3 regions of the Rossellomorea yichunensis genome follow, and region 3 is predicted to be linked to each of the others. Evidence: riboswitches for the same ligand, from Rfam matches in the RefSeq annotation. Region 3 holds a riboswitch; each other region holds the start of a gene.
What was found. Region 3 has a riboswitch for S-adenosylmethionine ahead of RSX31_RS15105 (homoserine dehydrogenase). Riboswitches for the same ligand answer to the same signal wherever they lie in the genome.

Region 1 (4,985 bases), 230 kb from region 3:
ATCAGCTTAGCATCCTCCAGAATCTGAAACGCCCGGGCTGCGTTCGTCGGATCGTTTGGAATGGCAATGGCGCTGCCTTCTTTGATATCTTCAATCGAATTAAATTTCTGTGAGTAGATTCCCATTGGAGCCGTTGGTACGACAATCACTTCGGATAAATCCATGTTATGTTGTTTCGCAAAGGTTTCCATGTAGATTTTATGCTGGAAAAGGTTCGCATCCAGATCTCCTTGGGCCAGCGCGTTGTTCGGTTGGATGTAATCACTGAATTCTTTCACTTCCACCGTGTATCCTTTTTCTTCAAGTCCTGGCTTGATCGCTTTTGTCACCATATCACTGTATGGTCCGGATGTCGCTCCGATGGTTACCTCTTTTTTATCTTCTGCGCTTGAACTTGCTTCGTCCCCGCCGCAAGCTGCAAGAATGCTCATTGTTACCGCTAATGCTACGAATAAAATCCACTTTTTCACTTGTTGTTCCCCCTAGAGTAGTTATCGTTTATCGACTAATCGTGCAAACACATCACCCGTATATTGGATGAGCTGAACCAAACAAATTAAAATGACGACGGTCGTGATCATCACCGTGTTGTCATATCGGTAGTACCCGAAGCGAATTGCCAGGTCCCCGACTCCCCCTCCACCGACAATGCCGGCCATGGCAGAATAGGCAACTAAACTGATCGTTGTAATCGTGATTGCTTGAATCACCGCTGGACGAGCTTCCGGTAACAGCACGTCCTTAATGATCATCCAAGGGCTTGCCCCAACCGAAACCGAGGCTTCAATGACACCTTTATCAATCTCACGCAATGATGTTTCTACCATTCTCGCAAAAAACGGAATTCCCGCAACAGAGAGTGATACGGATGCTGCCGTCGGTCCGATCGTGGTTCCGGTCAACAGTTTGGTTAATGGTAAGAGTGCGACTAATAGAATGATGAACGGAACCGACCGCACCATATTGACGACAAATCCAACGACCTTTTTGATCAAACTATTTTGTAAAAACAAGCCTTTGTCTGTTACGAAAAGAAGAATCCCGAGCGGTAATCCCACTAAAATCGCAACTCCGAGTGAAATCCCCACCATATATACCGTTTCAAAAAAGGCTTTATTCAATTCTGGTAAAATCGCAGTCAATGAATCAGGCAGCATTCTCAAGCACCTCCAAGCTCTGCGTCTTCAGCGTGATGAACCGGATCGCGGCTTCGATCTCGTCATGGGAGCCGATCAGTTCCATGATAAAAATCCCCAGTGGCACTTCCTGAATATATTCAATCTTGCCGTGAAGGATATTGCCTCGCACCTTGTATTTCTGGAACACTTCCGATACGACGCTTTCCTCTGCGATCGATCCTTTGAATTGGATTTTGATCAGCTTTCCTTTCCTTGATTCCACAAGGTGCGGAGGGAGTTCAAATTGAAGGATCGTTTCAATGAATTGTTTCGTTAAAGGCTGCTTCGGTTCTGCAAACAGGTCGTAAACCGGACCTTCCTCCACGATCTTTCCATCCTGCATCACGGCCATCCGGTCGCAGATTTCTTTCACCACTTCCATCTCGTGGGTGATGAGTACGATCGTCAAACCCAGTTCTTTGTTGATTTTTTTCAATAGCTTCAAGATCGATTTCGTCGTATTCGGATCGAGTGCCGATGTCGCTTCATCGCAAAGTAAAACCGATGGGTTATTCGCAAGGGCTCTCGCAATCCCGACTCTTTGCTTTTGTCCTCCACTGAGCTGGGCCGGATACGCGTCCGCTTTGTCCGATAGACCGACCATCTCCAGAAGCTCGACAACCCTGGGCTTTATTTTCGCTTTCGGTACACTAGCTGCTTTCAAGGCAAACGCCAGATTGTCAAACACCGTTTTGGATTTGATCAGGTGAAAATGTTGAAAAATCATGCTCGTTTTTTGACGGGCGAGTCTTAATTGTTTGGACGTGAGCTTCGTAAAATCCTGTCCATCAATGATGATTTCTCCTGATGTAGGGGTTTCTAATAGATTCAGGCAGCGAATGAGTGAACTCTTCCCCGCTCCACTGTATCCGACGATTCCAAAGATCTCACCCTTTTCAATCTTTACGGAAACATTATCGACACCGACCACCGTTTGCTTCTTTGTACTGTAGGTTTTAACTAGATTTCGAATCTCGATCAATGTGCACACCCCTTTTTTGTACAATAAAAAATGCCTCTTTCAACTGAAAGAAGCATCGCCTGTTTATCTCGACTTATCTCTCAGAATGAAATCATTCTGCAGGAATTAGCACCGTTCCAATACTGGAGGTTGCCGGACGTCATAGGGCCTGATCCCTCGGTCACTCTGGATAATTGAAAGTATGTAATTTTCTAAATTTTTATCTTATAGAGGATAATACTGGGTATGTGAATGGAAGTCAATAGGGAATTTTTCAGTTGTTTTTATGTAAGCGTTATCTTCGTTGGTGCACTAGGGGAGGGATTTTTTGTGTAGGGGAACTTTGGTTTGATATGGTCGTGGTGATGGTCCTTTTTTTTACAGTTGATAATATATTCCTAAAGTTGATAATAAAAGGACAAAAGTCGATAATATATCATGAAAAGTCGATAATAAAACTTCTCTTATCCTATCAATCCATGTATTTCACATCGATCTCAGTCAAAATCCTGCCTTAACACCATCTCAAAACCATACATACTATCCAAAAACATTCCTTTCCACCTCCAAATGGGACGAATCTCCATTACCAATAGAAAAAGGCACTACCTTCCATAGCAGCACCCCATTTGTCATAACAACTCACATCAAACATTCTAATCTCCCAATCAACCAATCAAAAACTAGACGCCCACTCCTTAATCCCCGTCAACACATCCAACTCCCTCAACCTCTGCTCACAATAAGACGAATTCCCTTTCAAGTATGTATCAACATAAGCCGGATGACACATAATCTCAAGCGTCTCACCTTCATCCCTGCTGTCCAATATCCTCTTCAATCCTTCAACCGACACTCCGTCACCATAAAAGTCCATCGAGAACCGATCGGTTAACACATTCATTGCGTCTAACCCATCACAGGGCACATTCCGGACCGGAACCCCAAAGCGCTCCGACAACCTCTTCACCACCGGGATCAGTGGCCGAAAGCTATGAACATGGTGATGACTGTCAATATGAGAAAGGGGCAGACCGAATGATAGGAATTTATCCATCTGAGCCTCCCACTCCATTTCAACCTCATCCACATTGATTTCTTTTTCTTCAAAAATCCTGCTGGTGTAACGGAAAAGGCCTCTCTCATCAAGAAGAGATGGTACTCCGCCAGAAACTGGTCTTCCGCATGTCAGCGTTAAATGGATCCCAACCTGTAATTCCGGATAAACCTTCGCCAATTCCACCGCATGCAGAGTTCCCGGCATATTGACCAGCATCGTTGTTGAGTTGACGATGCCAAACCGGTGACTATCAACGATGCCGTAATTCACCCCCCGGCATAAACCAAAATCATCTGCATTGATGATCACGTTCCTCATAATCCCCCATCCCCTTTTCGCTAATAGGTTCTTTCTACAAGAAAGCTCGCTTTATCTCCTCTGAAGATCGCTTTGGAAAATTCGATGACCGATCCATCCTCTACATAAGCCGTCGTCTCAATCATAAAGCAAGGTGTCCCCTCAGGCACCTCGAGCTTTTCTGCCACTCGTTCATCTGCTAAAAACAACTCGATCGTTTCGACGGTTTTTTTAATTTTTATCTCAAACTGTGTTTCCAGGAGCTTGTAAAGAGATCTTTCACATTCGTCTTTATCAAGCCCGGGCGTCTTGTACCAGGGCAGATAGGCCACCTCATATTGCAGGGGCAGACCGTCTGAATATCGGATCCTCTCTAAACGATTGACGGGATCTCCATTCTTTAATTCCAACGCTTTTTCCACTGTTGATTCTGCCGGGATGACATTCATGCTTAGTACCTTGATCTTAGGTTTCTTACCTTGTAATCGCAGTTGCTCTGTGTAGTTGTCGATCGTCGAGGACAGGATTTGACTGACTTTCTCTTCTGCGACAAAAGTTCCTCTTCCTTGCTCGCGATACACGTAACCTTCAAGTGTCAGCTGCTGGAGCGCCGTCCGGATCGTCGTACGACTGACATTGAACTTTTCGCAAAACTCCGCCTCTGTCGGCAGTTTTGTATTCGGAGCGTACTCTTTATTTTTAATCATGTGGATGATTTCTTCTTTTACATGCGAATGCAGGGCCTTTGCTTCTTGTGTCTCTTTCATTCTGTTTCTCCCTTCCACTTTCTTCCTATATTTGTTATAACACATCCACGATCAATTCTCTATTCCTATTCATTTTATCATAAAAACAATTTGTTATTACAATTAAATAAAAATCAGTCATAAATTTCATATTTGTCATTACAATATATAGACGAGCAAAAATTTGTATGATACATTATAAAAAAATAGAAATCGCTTTCAAAATGAAGGGAGATCGACAGAATGTCATTAAAGGTGGTCATAATCGGAGGCGGATCAAGCTATACACCAGAAATTATCGAGGGGTTCATCCACCGATACAAATCTTTTCCTGTCACAGACATAACGCTTGTAGACATCGAAGCAGGGAAAGAGAAGCTTGAGATTATCGGGCAGTTTGCTCGTCGAATGATCCAAAAAGCAGGTGTGCCGATTGAATTGGAATGGACTCTTAACCGGCGGGATGCCTTGATAGGCGCTGATTTTGTGACAACACAAATCAGGGTGGGCGGTCTCTCAGCCAGGGAAAAAGATGAACGTATCCCCTTAAGTCATGGCGTCATCGGTCAGGAAACCAATGGAGCAGGCGGTATATTCAAGGCCTTGCGTACCATTCCGGTCCTAATGGAAATTTGTCATGACATCCAACAGATTTGTCCCCATGCATGGCTTATTAACTTTACCAACCCTGCAGGCATGGTTACAGAAGCCCTGCTTAAATACAGCTCACATAGTAAAGTCAT
Region 2 (4,985 bases), on a different contig from region 3:
ATCGGTAAAGAGATTGCCAAGCTTTTTGCTCTAGAAGGGGCAAGAGTTGCCATCCTTGACGTGAATGAAAAAGCACTTTTGGAAGTCAGTGAGGAATTGAGCGAATATGAACTATATACAAAGGTTGCGAATGTAGTAGAATCCCAGGAGGTAGAAGAGGCCATAAACGAAGTATTTGAAACTTTCGGCTCCGTTGATATTGTCGTCAATAATGCAGGAGTCATCAGAGATAACCTGCTGTTTAAAATGACTGATACAGATTGGCAAACGGTCATGGATGTGCATTTGAAAGGATCATTTAACGTAGCGAAAGCAGCGCAAGGATATATGGTGAAGAACGGGTATGGCCGAATTATCAATATCTCTTCTACCTCTGCACTCGGTAACCGGGGACAGGCAAATTACGCTACGGCTAAAGCAGGTCTTCAAGGTTTAACGAAAACTCTAGCAATAGAGCTTGGTCCTCTGGGTATTACGACCAATGCTGTCGCCCCAGGATTTATCGAAACGGAAATGACTAGAGAAACGGCAAAACGGATCGGAATAACCTTTGAACAACTGGTGGAAGCGAGTCTTCAAGGCATTCCGGTAGGAAGAAGCGGACAACCGGAAGATATAGCGAATGCAGTGGCGTTTTTTGCAGATGAAAGATCGTCATTCGTTAATGGACAAATCCTCTACGTAGCTGGAGGGCCTAAAGCCTAATGGGAGAAAGAGGTGAAGGATATGTTTCAATCTTATATCGGTAAACGCTCAACTTCCATAGAAAATTGTGTGGAAAAAGGAGCGGTTCATAAGTTTGCCGAAGCCATCGGTGATCCACATCCCATATATGTGGATGAAGAAGCAGGAAAAAGGTCCAGATACAGGGGGAATATTGCTCCCCCTACTTTTCCACGAGTGTTCGACTATGGAACGATTGAAAGTTTTCATTTACCTAACGTCGGATTAATTCATGGGGAACAATCTTTTCATTATGAAAGACCACTAAAGGTCGGGGAATGTATTCAGTGTTATACAGAGATAAAAGATTACTATGAGCGGAAAGGGTCGGGTGGAACACTTGGCTTTCTTGTAATAGAAGATATCGGAGAAGACTCAGGAGGGAGTAGGATTTTCACCTCCGAAGCGATCGTCATTATCACTGAAGCGGTCAGAGAGAGGTTGGGAAAATGACTAAACTATCATCCTTTAATATAGGTGAAACGCTTCCCATTGTTGAATTAGCTCCAGTCTCGAGAATCGACTTAATCAAATACGCAGGCGCATCTGGGGATTATAATCCCATTCATACGATTGATGATGAGGCACATAAATTGGGTCTTCCAGGTGTCATTGCCCATGGCATGTGGTCAATGGGTAATGTCTCCAAGCTTTTTAGTGATCATTATAAAGAAGGATTTATCAAAGAGTATACCGTCCGCTTTAAAGGGATGGTTTTTTTGGACGATGTCATTACATTGATTGCAGAAGTATCAGAAAAACAGGATGATCATTTGCATTTTAAAGTTTTTGCCGTCAATCAGGACCAGAAGAAAGTGATTGACGGTAAATTGATATTTCAATTATTTTGATCATTCTTGTAAAAATAGTGTCCTATAGCTTTCATAAAGCGAATAGAAATAAAGAGAATGAAGGATTTCCAAGAAAAATAAGTCAAAATACTTAAATCCGATAGAAAAACTCGGGTTGACTTCCCGGCAGAATGTGATATTATTTAGAATATTAAAATTAATAACTCTTATCCAGAGTGGTGGAGGGATCTGGCCCCGCGAAGCCCAGCAACCTACGTTATGTAAGGTGCTAATTCCAGCAAAATGTGAAGTCATTTTGGAAGATAAGGTATTCTTACCTGAACAACTTTCCAAAATGGAAGGTTGTTTTTTTCATTCATGATTTTTCTGGATAAGATGAAAATTGGGGGAATCATGTGACTAAAGAAAATAATCAAGAAGCACAGTATGATGTAGTAGTGGATAAGATCACTTCGATGTTGAAGACGATGAGTTTCGGGTCAATTACCATTGTGGTTCAGGACGGTAAAGTCATTCAATTGGAGAAAAACGAGAAAGTGCGAATTAAATAAGCTGACTAGACAAACTAGAGGCGCATAACACAGATAAAGGAAATCCCTATATCTTGTTATCGCCTCTTTTTGTTTGGATGAGCGGGAAAGGGGTGTATCATGTTAACCTATCAAACTTGGAAAAAACCATCAGTCCAATTTGAAATTGATCCGGTCTATAAAGGAGCGGTAAACGTACTTGAGTGGACGTATGATCATTATGGTGAAAGAGTCGTATATGCATGCAGTTTTGGAATAGAAGGGATCGTATTAATCGACCTCCTAACCAAAGTACAGCCTGAAGCAACCATAGTATTTCTTGATACAGGTGTTCATTTCAAAGAAACCTACGAAACGATTGAAAAGGTGAAGGAAAAGTATCCGGGTATTACCATTCATATGAAAAAGCCTGAATTGACGATCCAAGAGCAAGCAGAAACATATGGTGATAAGTTGTGGGAGCGAAATCCGAACCAATGCTGTCAAATTCGAAAGCTCGACCCTTTAAAAGAAACCTTATCCAAAGGAAATGCCTGGATTTCAGGATTAAGAAGGGAGCAATCACCGACAAGAAGTCAGGTTGAATTCATCAATAAAGATGATAAGTTTCAATCGGTTAAGATTTGCCCTTTGATTCACTGGACCTGGAAAGAGATTTGGAGGTATGTCCATAAACATAACCTATCCTATAATCCACTTCATGATCAGGGGTATCCAAGTATCGGATGCTTTCATTGCACAACGAAAGCCATAGACATCAATGATCTCCGCTCCGGAAGATGGAAAGGAAAAGGGAAAACCGAATGCGGTCTTCATTAAAAGAGGTGACATTCTTTGTTTGAAGTATTCGCCCTGATCATAAGTTTGTTTTTCGCTATGAACATTGGTGCCAGTGGAGCGGCAGCATCGATGGGTGTTGCGTATGGTGCAGGAGCCATAAAGAACATCAGGGTTGCATTATGGATCTGCTCAGCCGGTGTCCTGAGCGGGGCGGTATTAGGTGGAGGAGAAGTAGTTAAAACCATAAGTTCAGGGATTATCCCTCAACATGTACTCTCCATCAAAATCGTGGTCATCATATTGTTATCCGCCACCATCTCCTTGTTTCTGGCAAATGTGATCGGGATCCCGCTGTCTACAAGTGAAGTAACGGTCGGAGCGGTTGTAGGAGTCGGAGTCGCATATCAAGTTCTTTATGTGAAGTCACTCTTAACGATCATGTCATTCTGGGTGATTGTCCCGGTCATTGCCTTCGGAGTTACGTGGGTATTCGGTATAGGTTTAGTAAAGCTTGAAAAGCGCGGTTTCCATTTTGAGAAAAAGTGGCTTGCATACCTTTTGATCATCGCTGGGTTCTTTGAAGCCTTTTCGGCAGGGATGAATAATGTAGCCAACGCCGTCGGTCCATTAGTGGGTGCGGGCTTAATGTCTCCCTCGCGGGGGATTTGGCTGGGAGGTTTATTCGTTGCCCTCGGAGCTGTCTTACTGGGGAAAAAAGTAGTGGAAACAAACGGGAAAAAAATTACACAATATTCAAAAGCCGAAGGAATTGTCATTTCCTCTACAGGAGCGATCCTTGTGATGGTGAGCTCACTGTATGGATTACCGATCCCGCTGACTCAGGTTACTTCGTCCTCTATCATTGGCCTCGGGATGGCGAAGAACGGCAAACATATGCTGCAAAAGAAAATTGTCAAAAAAATCGTCAAAATATGGGTGGTATCCCCTTTGATTTCACTCAGTATTTCATATTTTTTAGTAAAGCTCGTGATCGATAGCGATATGTATTCGATCGTGGTTCCAATAAGCGTCATTATCGCAACTGTGGGAGCATTATCCCTTATGCGGGTGATCAATGAAGAAAGGCGATCCGTTCACGAAGACGGAGGCGGAATTTAATCTTAATTCCGATTAAAACTATATGTTAAGGAGGATAAATGATGAGTTTACAGCCCCACGGAGGAACACTTGTTCAATCATATTTACCAGAAGAATCTTATGAGGATATTCTCCATGAAATCCCTTTAGACGAAACCGCGTTAAGTGATTTGGAACTCATTGGAATAGGTGCTTACAGCCCTATAAATGGATTCTTGACCGAAGTAGATTATCACCAGGTGGTGGAAACATTACGATTGCGAAACGGCAATGTATGGAGTATCCCGATTACCCTGCCCATAGCAAAAGAAAAAGCAGGAGTCGTAAAGAAAGGCTTAAAGAGCCGTCTTGTTTATAAGGGAGAAACCTATGGACTCATTGAAGTAGAGGATATTTATGAACCGGATAAACAGAAAGAAGCTCTTCTCGTATACGGAACGACCGACGCGGATCATCCAGGTGTCAAGAAATTATTCCAACGGGGAGATGTGTACGTAGGTGGGAAAATCAGTCTTATTAAACGTCTTTCCAAACCTTTCACCGAGTATACATTTGACCCAAGTGAAACCAGAAAGTTGTTTAAGGAAAAGGGATGGAAAACGATTGTCGGATTTCAAACGAGAAATCCTGTTCACAGGGCCCATGAGTATATTCAGAAAACGGCATTGGAGACCGTGGATGCACTCTTCTTAAATCCCTTGGTTGGCGAAACAAAGGCAGATGATATCTCAGCGGGCATCAGAATGGAGAGTTATGAAGTTCTGTTACAGAACTATTACCCTAAAGATCGTGTGTTTTTAGGAGTCTTCCCTGCTGCCATGAGGTACGCGGGTCCAAGGGAAGCCATCTTCCATGCACTGGTACGAAAAAATTATGGATGCACGCATTTTATCGTCGGGAGAGATCATGCAGGTGTTGGCGATTATTATGGTACCTATGATGCGCAGAAAATATTTGATCAGTTCAGTGAAAGTGAGATAGGGATTACCCCTCTCCGCTTCGAGCATAGTTTTTACTGTGAGAGGTGCGAAGGGATGGCGAC
Region 3 (4,985 bases):
ATTCAAAAACTCTACATTCATAATCAAATGGATGGGATAGAGGCAAAAGGAAAAGAATGCGTTTTAAGCTGACGGTTATATGAACAGAAATTACAGTAAAGGAGTGGTTTGATGGAAAACCCGGATCGTTTAATTTCTTCATTTGATGAGGTGACATTAAGTGATTATAAGATGCCCATCATCTGTATTTATTCCAGCCCGCAAGATTATCAAGGCATGTTTGTAGCAAGGCTATTCGACGTGAATCAACCGACTCATTATATTTTGATGAGACCTACATTAGAAGCAATCAGAAGTGAAATTCCCGAACGTTTCTCAATCGTTCCGAAAGCAAAAGAGGAAGATCCGAGCATTGTCGAGACATGGATTTAATTCAAAGTAAAATGAGACTTGGACAAAAGTGTTTTAGTCTAAGTGAAACTCGAACAAATCTGCATCCTAGTATTTAGATTTGTTCGGGTTTATTATTTATTTTCGGACCACTTGATTTTAGCTGTTTCCAGCGGTTGATTGGAGTGCAAGACGAAGACTCCTGCGGGAAAAGTAGCTTATGTGAGACTTGTCCAGCTATAGGGCTTAGAGGCAAATGTCATAAGGCAGATCGTCCATGAAGGCAAAGAACGCCTTCAAGGCCGCTCCGCCTTATGCCAACCGCCTCTGAGCGAAGCCCCTCCCGCTTTTCTACCCGCAGGCTTGCCGAGGAGGCTCACGGGCTACCCGCGGAAAGCGTAGTCTTGCACGGAAATCATTAGCGGTATTAAGAACCGACACTTCTATTATTCGTCTTTATACCGTGGTTTTTTAGTTTTGCCCAGTCTCTTTTACGTATTTTCATTGGCAGAAGGGTAGAATTTACTTTCGATTTTCTTATATTCCCCAAGGTTTTCAGTTAAGCGTGCCAGCTTATGAACTTCTTGAAGAAGAAACGTTTTATCTAATTCATAAATGACCTCCCTTTCAATATGATCAATGGTATTACAGGCAAATTCCCAGATGTCCTTGTGTTTGGATGGCTGGATGGATTCTGCAATGAGCGCCAGTGCCCGCACAATGTCAGTAATGATTAAATGATTGTCTTTAGCATAATGTCGAATATAGCCAAACCCGCGATACAGGTAATAATCAAATGCTTCGGACTGGAGAATGACCCGGACTCTTCCTTCCCGGTCGATCAAATAAGGAGTGAAGGATAAGTGATCCTCCACCGTCAGCATAAGGTCAGCCATTTGATCAATCGTATTAGAGGCCGTTTTTGGATCATCATTCCCGAGTGCTTTGATTGCAACTTCAGCCAGCTTGTGAATCCCCATTTGCAGGTCCTGGATTTCGGTTTCTTTATGTCCCATTTCAATGAAAGTGAGATAGAAACCATCCGAAATATCGTTTGTCTCAGGTCCCCAAATACTCATGATTTTATTGCCGGCCAATATATAATCTCCTACTTTGTAATGAAGCTGAATGATGAGGTTATCCTGCATAGCCCGTTCGATTATTCCATGGAAATCGATTAACTGAATATACCCTGATTCCCTTGCCTGTAAGTGAATGATGTTCTCCTTCTCTTGTTCCATAAGGTCGCCATTTTCTGTTGTTCGATGGGTTTCTAAATCATTTTTTAACGTCTGATTGATCATCACTTCAGAAACCTGCTTCATATTGTACGTAATATTGTGCACCTGCATCCATGTGGAAGCATGGTTAATGAAGAAGATAAATGTGACAGCAGTAAGGAATGCAAGTCCGATCGTCATGATCGGAGCAGCTACGAACAGTTCTTCCTTTGAATCTCCGATAAAAAGAAAGAGGAGCAAGACATATACAAAACTGCCATTAAAAATTCCGAGGGCATGCTGTGTTTGTTTGTCCGAAATGAAGTCCAGGAGCATCCTGGGGGAAAATTGACCACTGAACATTGTGAGTACAACGAGCAGTGAATTCAAAGTGAAAGCACTGAGCGTCAGGATAGCCCCGATGAGTGTACTGACAAGCATGCGTGTAACAGATGCATCCATACTTAAGAAATCGGATGTATACTGAGAGATGTCGGCATACAGATCTATATAGAGGGTGAGTGCGACAAGCAGTATGGAAAAACAAATATAAAAGAACGGCATATACCATATGGTCAGCCGTATCTCACGCATTCTCTGCCGTTTGGACATAACCACATATTTTCTGATGGATAGTGGAAGCATTTTCTTCAACATAATTGATTTGTTTCCTTTCAAATAATGGGATATGGATTAGTTTTCCCTGCCAGAACATGTTAAAACGTCTCTTTGCAAAATAGATTTATAGGTTGTTAGACGATGCTGAATTTCAAGTAAACCGGTAGGAAATATAATCGCCTGTGACATTTGAAAGAATTTTTAAAAAATACTAAAAATAGTATTGACGAGGGAATAAATCCCCTTTATAATCCAATTCATACTCAAATAGCAAGTAATACCAAAACGAAACATTATATCTCTTATCAAGAGCGGCGGAGGGATAGGCCCGATGAAGCCCGGCAACCTGCAGGATCAGACTGCAAAGGTGCCAATTCCTACAGATTCCAAACGAATCTGGAAGATAAGGGGAGGAGCATGCTCATTTAGCCCTCTTCTTAAAAGAAGAGGGCTTTTCTGTATACCTTTTTCTTTTCCGCTTATATCCCTCAAGTGGATCTTCAACTGGAACGAATCATTCTTACGTATAAAGTGAAAAGTCGATAAAAGGAGGCTGAATGATGTCAGCGATTAATGTGGCACTTCTGGGGTTTGGAACGGTTGGGCAAGGGGTCTGTGAAGCAATCGATACTCATCAGGACAGATTGAAGGAAGTACTGGGTAAAGAGGTGAAGGTAAAGGCAATCCTTATTAAAGATCCCACAAAGGAGCGAAATATTGAATCATCCATCAACGTCACAACGGATTTCCAAGAAATCCTGGATATACCGGATCTACACGTTATCTTTGAAGCGATCGTGGGGGAAGAGCCGAGCTATACGTATTTAACACAAGCCATTGAGAAGGGGATTCATATTGTCACGGCCAATAAAGCGATGTTTGCCAAATATGGTCCTGAGCTATTGGAGAAGGCGAAAATGAAGGGAGTATCGGTCGGATTTGAAGCGACGACAGCCGGAGGGGTCCCTGTGATCGGCAGTATCAGGCAGCTTCTGAAGGTGAATGAGATCAGACAAATTCAAGGGATTCTGAATGGGACGTCAAACTTCATCTTATCTCAAATGAGAAAAAGAGGTCTTGCCTTTGATACAGCCTTAAAGATTTCTCAGGAGAAGGGATACGCTGAAGCCGATCCGACAAATGACATCGAAGGCCATGATGCGTTCTATAAATTGCTTATTTTAAGTCAAACGGCCTTTGGCAGACAGCCCGATTGGAAAAATATCCGACGAAAGGGGATATCCCATCTGACTGCAGAATGGCTCCAGGCAGCGGAATCCTTTCGATTGCGGTTTAAGCACGTAGGTTCTCTTAGACGGGATTCAGTGGATCACATCCAAGGTGAAGTAGAGCCGATCCTTGTACATGATACCCATCCTTTTTACGGTGTGGAGGATGTGGAAAATGCCATTTCCCTTAAGGGTAGTCTTGTAGGAAGGATCACCCTGCTTGGTCCAGGCGCTGGAAAGTTACCTACAGGCAGCGCCATGGTAGAGGATTTTCTGTCGTTGATAGAGAGAAAGTATACCGACTCTGCGGAAAGTACCGTGAATACGGGAGAGATTCATGATGAGAGCAGTCACAACTGGGTCTTGAGAATCCGAGAAAATGATGTGTATCAAAACTGGCTCCCTTCGTTCATATTAAAGGATCGTATTCAATTGGGCGATAACTTGTACGTATTTGTTGAAGGCACGAAAGAGACACTGGAATCGCTCCTTCATACACATGAACATATTCAAGCCGTTCCTATTTTAAAAGAAATTCCGTTGGAAAATGAAGTGAAAACTGGAGCTGCAGTTTCTTAAAAGTAATCTTTAATAAATAAGATCTGATGGAAAGTAGGGGTATCATTGAGTATGATCGTTCAAAAGTTTGGTGGAACCTCTGTTGGTTCTACAGATCGGATCAAACGCATGGTCTTTCATGTCATGAAGGAAAGAGAAAAAGGCCATGATGTTGTCGTAGTAGTATCAGCTATGAACAAAACGACTGATACACTTGTAAGATTGGCAGGGGAGCTCTCCGAAAAGCCAAGTAAGAGAGAAATGGATATGCTCTTAAGTACCGGGGAGCAGGTGACGATCTCTCTTTTGACCATGGCCCTGCAGCATAAGGGGCTGGAAGCCGTATCCCTGACAGGCAGACAGGCGGGAATTCAAACCGATGGAGTATTTGGGAATGCCAAGATTACCTCGATCAATACCGATCGGATAAAATCGGAGTTATCCAAAGGACGAATCGTCGTGGTAGCCGGTTTTCAAGGAATTACGGATAAAGGAGAGGTGACTACATTAGGGAGGGGCGGTTCCGATACGACGGCAGCTGCTCTTGCTGCCGCTTTAAAAGCGGATAGGTGTGATATTTATACGGATGTAGATGGGGTGTATACGTCGGATCCGCGAAGCGTTCCCCGGGCAGCGAAAATTGACACCCTTTCCTATGATGAGATGCTGCGTTTAGCCACTATGGGAGCTGGAGTCCTGCATCCGAGAGCGATTAAACATGCAAGGGAACATCATGTGCCGCTTGTGGTTTGTTCCAGTTTGAATGAGGGGAGTGGGACCGTCATTAGTGGAAGGTCAAAGAGAAATGCCCCTATTGTGGGAGTGGCCTATCAGAGTGATATCTCTGTTCTGACAATAATAGACTGTAATGGTGGGGAGTCACTGATTCTTTATGATCTCGATTCCCATCATATCGAGACAGAAATCATTAAATACGAGGAAAACCTTGTTCTCATCGTTAAAGACCAGGATTTTCATGAAGTGAAAAGAATCGTTGGACAATATAACCAGGCATACTCTCGTATAGAGG

Region 1: it holds a riboswitch for S-adenosylmethionine, as region 3 does, so the genes downstream of both, RSX31_RS16045 (methionine ABC transporter ATP-binding protein) here and RSX31_RS15105 (homoserine dehydrogenase) in region 3, are expected to answer to the same signal.
Region 2: it holds a riboswitch for S-adenosylmethionine, as region 3 does, so the genes downstream of both, RSX31_RS04855 (YezD family protein) here and RSX31_RS15105 (homoserine dehydrogenase) in region 3, are expected to answer to the same signal.

The regions. Positions count from the first base shown of each region.
Region 1 is NZ_JAVYAD010000005.1:437,114-442,098, forward strand. It holds gene RSX31_RS16035 (MetQ/NlpA family ABC transporter substrate-binding protein) at 1-431, opposite strand, end outside; gene RSX31_RS16040 (methionine ABC transporter permease) at 492-1,157, opposite strand; gene RSX31_RS16045 (methionine ABC transporter ATP-binding protein) at 1,147-2,160, opposite strand; SAM riboswitch class I at 2,231-2,336, opposite strand; gene chbG (chitin disaccharide deacetylase) at 2,816-3,517, opposite strand; gene RSX31_RS16055 (GntR family transcriptional regulator) at 3,538-4,263, opposite strand; gene RSX31_RS16060 (6-phospho-beta-glucosidase) at 4,486-4,985, shown strand, end outside.
Region 2 is NZ_JAVYAD010000002.1:88,376-93,360, reverse strand. It holds gene fabG (3-oxoacyl-ACP reductase FabG) at 1-705, shown strand, start outside; gene RSX31_RS04865 (MaoC family dehydratase N-terminal domain-containing protein) at 727-1,176, shown strand; gene RSX31_RS04860 (MaoC/PaaZ C-terminal domain-containing protein) at 1,173-1,574, shown strand; SAM riboswitch class I at 1,739-1,844, shown strand; gene RSX31_RS04855 (YezD family protein) at 1,973-2,086, shown strand; gene RSX31_RS04850 (phosphoadenylyl-sulfate reductase) at 2,186-2,884, shown strand; gene RSX31_RS04845 (inorganic phosphate transporter) at 2,942-3,964, shown strand; gene sat (sulfate adenylyltransferase) at 4,006-4,985, shown strand, end outside.
Region 3 is NZ_JAVYAD010000005.1:208,401-213,385, reverse strand. It holds gene RSX31_RS15120 (helix-turn-helix transcriptional regulator) at 1-72, shown strand, start outside; gene RSX31_RS15115 (hypothetical protein) at 112-372, shown strand; gene RSX31_RS15110 (DUF2254 domain-containing protein) at 822-2,207, opposite strand; SAM riboswitch class I at 2,468-2,578, shown strand; gene RSX31_RS15105 (homoserine dehydrogenase) at 2,729-3,976, shown strand; gene RSX31_RS15100 (aspartate kinase) at 4,022-4,985, shown strand, end outside.